DNA from 2 places in the Vibrio tritonius genome. Region 2 is predicted to be linked to the other one. Evidence: predicted binding sites of a transcription regulator. Region 2 holds the regulator's gene; the other holds the start of a gene.
The links. The regulator PurR, encoded in region 2, represses purine synthesis genes. The targets are predictions, from matches to a motif close to TNANGNAAACGTTTNCNTNA.

Region 1 (3,190 bases), 1.0 Mb from region 2:
TCATGGGCTGGTGCGATGGGGCAGTGTCAGTTTATGCCTAGTTCGTTTTTGGCATTTGCTGCGGACGGTGACGGCGATGGTAAAAAAGACATCTGGGGTACGAAAGTCGATGTGTTTGCATCCACTGCCAATTATCTGAGTAAATCAGGCTGGAATGACCATTGGACTTGGGGGCGTCAAGTTAAGCTGCCAAGTGGGTTTGATGCAAGCCTAGCGGGTAGAGAGGCCGATAAAGGGCGCTATTTGCACGAATGGAACAAGCTTGGTGTGACTCGCTACGATGGTCGTGAACTGCCTAAATTAAGTAAAGACATTAAAGCTTGGCTTATCATTCCAGATGATGAAAAAGGGCGTGTGTATTTGGTATACAACAACTATAACGTGTTGATGAAATGGAACCGTTCATACTACTTTGCGTTGGCGGTTTCTCATTTAGCGGATGCTATCGTGTTTTAAAAGAGAAAGATAGAGTTCCAATTCACTCAGATCATTCAATGATCATTAAAAAAGCGGCAGTCATTTGACTGCCGCTTTTTGGTACTCTAATAAAAACTGAATTTAGTTTTGAGTTTCATTGAGCTCGCAAGCAATTAAGGTGTTTTCAATCAAGCTTGCTACTGTCATTGGGCCAACACCACCAGGAACTGGCGTAATAAAGCTGGCTTTCTCACGAGCGACATCATAGTCCACATCACCCACTAATTTACCAGACTCTAAGCGGTTGATACCGACATCGATCACGATAGCGCCTTCTTTGACCCATTCTCCCGGGATGAAGTGGGGTATACCGACCGCAACTACGAGCAAGTCTGCTTGGCGAACATGATGTTCGAGATCTTGTGTAAAACGGTGACAAGTGGTGGTAGTACAGCCCGCCAGAAGCAATTCTAGTGTCATAGGGCGACCGACAATATTCGACGCGCCAACGATAACCGCATGTTTACCGCGCACTTCGATGTTATAACGCTCAAGTAACGTAATAATCCCTTTTGGGGTGCAAGAGCGTAGTACCGGAATACGTTGTGCTAAGCGGCCAACGTTGTATGGGTGGAAACCATCAACGTCTTTCGCTGGGGAAATACGTTCGAGAACTGGCGTTGAGTCGATGCCTTTTGGCAGCGGCAACTGAACCAAAATACCGTCAATGGTTGGATCGTTATTTAATTCATCAACCAAAGCGAGCAATTCGTCTTGGGTAGTGGTAGCTGGCATATCGTATGATTTAGAGATAAACCCGACTTCTTCACAAGCGCGGCGCTTACTGCCGACATAAACTTGTGATGCAGGATCTTCACCTACCAAGACAACAGCAAGGCCGGGAGCGCGTAGCCCTTGGGCAAGACGTGCTTTAACACGCTCAGCAACTTCTGAGCGAACCGTTTGAGATATGAGCTTTCCATCTATATTTTGGGCAGTCATGACTTTCCTTAACACTTGGGTCGTGAAATTTTTGCGCGCATTGTCGCAGATAATTCAGAGAACATCTATAGGCAAACGTTTGCTTTGAGGTGTTTTTAATCGGATTAGCATTTATTGGTAAAAAAATCGTCATTTGAAACAGATTGTTAGAGAAATGCGTTGATTTACCCTCTTTAACTCGTATAATCCTTTCCCTGTAGCGCGCCCTTAGCTCAGCTGGATAGAGCACCTGCCTTCTAAGCAGGTGGTCACAGGTTCGAATCCTGTAGGGCGTGCCATCAAATTCAAGCCCCGAGAACTCTATGAGTTGTCGGGGCTTTTTCATTTTACCTATCTAAATATTCTTGTCACGAATTACCCATCCTGATTAAGAACGAACGTGCTGATTGACCTGCGTTTTTGACGTTTTGCTATGAAAAACAAACATATAGATTGAGCCAAGTAGTGCCAACACTCCATAGCCACATGCGATGGTAAACAGTGAATAGTGTTCAGATGCACGCCCAGCGACAAGAGTTGGGATAGCGGCACCTATGTAAGATGTGGTGTAAATCAGAGATAACACACTCGCGCGTTCATCCTGCTCTAAATCGGTGACTAAGGTTTGAATGCTTCCGGTGAGTACGCCACCTTGGGCAATCCCAGCCAAGATACTGGTGATCACAAATGGAATAAGCATGCCTTGGTAAAGGAAAAACAAAATTCCACCCAGTAGCAGTGTGAAACTGTACATTCCTACCTTTTGTGCCTTGATGGCCGATACTCGGCCTGCGAGAGAAGCGCCGAGTGAACTTGGCGCCATAATGGCGGCAAAGACAAAGGCAGCAGCGACTGCGCTTGATGAGTGTAAATTGTGTTGTGCCATTGCTGGGCCAAATGCTTGGAAAAATCCCCCTAATGCCCAAGTGCAGACAAAAGTAGAAGCGGCCACGGGAAATGCACTTCGTGCTTTGCAAGGTAGCGCTAATCGGGGTTTGAGAGAATTTAATGCGCCTGACTTATGAATAACGGAATCAGTGCTCATCACCAGTAAAGCTAGGCAGCATAGCAATAGCACTAATACGATATAAAAAGACAAGTGGCGCGGATCTGGACCATATTCAACCAGCACACCAGAACCCACACCACCAATAGTTAGCCCTGTCATTGGGCCACAGCTTAAAATTGCGGGGGTTAACCAGCGGGGAACTGCTTTGGCATTATCAACCACCCAGGCTGCCATGGCTGTTGAGGCTAAACCCGATGCCAACCCTTGCAATAGCCGACCAACGATCAAAGGCGTCGCTTCCGTAATATTCATAAAGTAGAAGGTAGACACGCCAGCGAGCAGTACGGTCACAAGAGCGATGGGTTTGCGACCCAAAAAGTTGGATACTCGGCCGAAAAAGAGCAGCGCTGTGACCGCGCCAATAAAATACAAGACTGAACTTAACGATAGCGCCATATAGCTAACGCCATTTTCCAACTGATAGCGCCCGTAAAGTGGAATGGGGGTACCAGAGGCTAAATACGTTGTAACTAAGGATAGTGCCGCTCCTGTATAGGAAAGGTGTATTTGTTTCATGAGTGGACTCGTATTGAACAAAAGATGGGGTATGCACTGTGTGCTACTTGCTGTGCTACTTTTCCTCACTATTGGCAATGCAGAGTACCGAATCAGCAAAAAAAGTGGCTGTATGTTCTAAATTGTATGATAGATAAGCGAAGACATAATGAGGACGATGTGAGTAACTATAGTGATTGATATTCATAAATCCGCCCCCAAATTTAT
Region 2 (3,190 bases):
TACATTCTCGCTGAAACAGCATCTTGAGGTTACTTGGGTATATGAGACAACAGAGTACGGCGGTGTTGTCTCATGGATGTAATCACATATCCTCTCATCGGCCTAGACTTATCTTACATCGCCTAAGCACATGCGTGATGACCTAATTCAGGCTGGCACATCACACATATGTGAGATTCAAAACTAAACGACAAATATACCCATCACCAATTCGCTAAAACAGCATCTTGAGATGACTTGGGTATGACTAAATCACTGCTTTTCTATTGTCACTCCATTTTAATGATGAATGAAAAATTAATGATGAAATAGTCAGTGTTCACCAAACCAAACAACGCATATGGATGTGAAGTTGGGCTCGCAGTACAGTTATTACTATGTCTCGGATTTTGGGGGCACCACTATAGTAACGTGATTTGTCATTAAGAAAATGCTGAAATGGAATGCGGACTAATGTTGTCCTACTGATGGACGAAAAAATGCCTACTTTTATGACAGGCAAAAAAAAGCACCCACTAAAGTGAGTGCTTTCGTTACTCTTACTAGCTAATCTTCTACAAGCGTTGCATTAACTCATCGCGGCGATTCTGAGGAATCACTGACCAATGCTTCCCTTCAATTGCGCCTTCTAGAGCCCAAAGAAGTTCAATGCTTACATCATTAGAGTGAGTCTGCTGTATCGCTTTATACGCTTCTACAGAGCCTTTCTCATGAAGCTCTTCAACCGATTCGATACCTGCTTTACGCAACATACGTTCTGTTGCTAGACGTAAATTAGGTAAGTCTTTCAATCGGTTAGGTTTTGCTTGAGCTTGAGTTTTACGCTCTTGCTTAGCAATAACCAAAGCTTCTTTTGCTTCTTTCAGGATTTTTTCTGGGGCTTCCCAGAAGTTGTCTGGAAGAGCAAAGTATTTAGTAACCACTGGGAAACCACGTTTTTTGTAAACGTAAGGTTCTAAGCCTTGCTGCTTGTATTTTTCTGAACAATTATCATCTGCTCGGATGTGAAGTTTGTCATTAACAACCAATGCAAACATTGTGTCGTCAACAAAAATTCCAAATCCGCCGAACATTGAACGAGATTTTACGCGTCCTAAGTTTTCAAACAGACGCATTGAGTCTTTTAATATTGGTTTATCCATGCCTTTAGTCTCGGTGTATTAACAATACGCCACCAAAATCAGGTCCGAGAATGTAGCAAAAGAATGCAAAGATTGTGTCAGTAAGAAGTTAACGTCTTATATGCATTTTTGCCATCGGTAACCCCGCTACCTACCCAGAGCCAGAAAATACCATCTAAGGGTTTAGGCCGGAGGCTTTGCGTCCCACCTTTTCAGATGGTTTGCCCTGTACGTGACATTTCGTTCACTAGAGTAATCTTAAACTTGAATATAAATCACAAAAAAATTCGCCTAATGTGATGTCGGTCCAAAAAATCACTGTATTTTTAATAACCGACATTTTCATCAATAAGATTGTGTCTCAAAAGTGAAAATATAATGTAACACTATGATATTAAAGTTTTTTTACGGTATTTCGTGCGACAAGTTCAGGGTGCATCTCAAAAATGCGACGATCATGTGCTTTGTTTTTGATCCTTTCTAGTAGGATCTCAAAGGCATTTTTACCCACACGACGTTTTGGTTGGTGAATGGTCGTCAGTGGTGGAGAGAAATACTCAGAAAGCTCGATATTATCGTAACCTACGACAGAAATATCATCAGGCACTTTCACGCCTTTTTGTTGTAATCGACTCATTAAACCCAGTGCCATGGTGTCGTTAAAACAGAATACCGCGGTTGGTTTGTGATCCATCGCAAGAATTTTATCTGCAGCGAGCACGGCTGTATCACATTCGAAGTTGCCTTCCAAAATCCAATCTTCATTGACGGGCAGGTTGGCTTCTGCCATTGCCCGACGAAAACCAACAATGCGTTCTCTACACGCCATTTTAGAAAAATGACCGCTTAAACACGCGATGTCTTTGTGACCATTATCGATGAGGTGTTTAGTGGCAATGTAGCCACCTTCTTCTGAGTTATCCATAATGGTGTCGGCTTGAGAATCCTCAAGACCCCAGTCCATAATGACTTTTGGAATGTCTGAGTGACCTTCGAGCATTTCCATTAGTTCTGGAGTCATGTCTGAACACATCACCAAAATGCCATCAACGCGCTTTTCTGCCAGCATGCGAACATAGTCGCGTTGTTTTTCATAAATACCGCCAGTATTACACAAGATCAGTGTATAACCTTGGCGATAGCAGTAGCTTTCCACACCATCAATGACTTCAGAGAAAAACTGGTTAGTTGATTGAGTCACCAACATACCAATCGTGCGAGTCGTGTTGCATTTCAAACTACGAGCGACCGCGCTAGGGGCATAGTTGAGCTCTTTTACCGCTGCCAACACTTTCTCTTGTGTTGCTTCGGCTACGAAACGGGTTTTGTTAATTACGTGTGATACAGTGGTGGTTGACACGCCAGCAATGCGTGCAACATCTTTTATAGTCGCCATTGGTTGTTCCCATCGATATCTGCTGACAAGGACAAAGATTTACAGTATTGACCACTTCAACAGGTGTTGATTCGATATGTTAGTGAAGCTTAAAAGTAGTAAAAACACAAAAACCGCTTCATAACAGCGGTTTAAGTAAAATTTCTATAGATTATCGTTTGCGCTATCGATTTTAGACTGCTATCGAACTGCCCGCAATGAAAAATTCATCTTAGTTTGATATCAAGCGTTTTCTCATTGTGTTACGTAAGAAGGGCAGAGTTTCTCGTTAGATGACTGAGGATGCACGCATAATTTGCTCTAATTGACCACGTGAATGTGAAGGCGCGGCTTTAGTTTTAGCATCTTGAGGATATACCCAAGTAACCTCAAGATGCTGTTTCAGCGAGAATGTATTCGCTCATAGGCAAGGCACCGATTTGAATACCTAGTTATTCTACGTAGAAAATCGGTAACGTAGCATAGAAGCGAATACAACTCGCCCTTTGGGAGCTCATCAACAAGCCCATCTCTGCGCCCAATGACGTTGAAAGGGAATGACCATTCCTGCCGTCATTGAGCTTGACCTGTGCTCGTTGATGAAGCTCTGAAGTCTGCATCTTGAGGTCATTTGGGTATAAAAGTATAAAGGCCAATAGATAAACTGGCTCTCAGTTATCTATACCTCGGTTTT

Region 1: folD (bifunctional methylenetetrahydrofolate dehydrogenase/methenyltetrahydrofolate cyclohydrolase FolD) is a predicted target of PurR. The motif match lies at 1,487-1,506, and genes of this name have one in related genera.

The regions. Positions count from the first base shown of each region.
Region 1 is NZ_AP014635.1:2,385,636-2,388,825, reverse strand. Features, by position in the region: gene JCM16456_RS10535 (lytic murein transglycosylase) at 1-456, shown strand, start outside; gene folD (bifunctional methylenetetrahydrofolate dehydrogenase/methenyltetrahydrofolate cyclohydrolase FolD) at 559-1,419, opposite strand; tRNA gene JCM16456_RS10525 (tRNA-Arg) at 1,621-1,697, shown strand; gene JCM16456_RS10520 (MFS transporter) at 1,787-2,983, opposite strand.
Region 2 is NZ_AP014635.1:1,355,410-1,358,599, forward strand. Features, by position in the region: gene JCM16456_RS06125 (TfoX/Sxy family DNA transformation protein) at 555-1,142, opposite strand; cyclic di-GMP riboswitch class I at 1,256-1,357, opposite strand; gene purR (HTH-type transcriptional repressor PurR) at 1,516-2,517, opposite strand; gene JCM16456_RS23600 (hypothetical protein) at 2,949-3,116, opposite strand.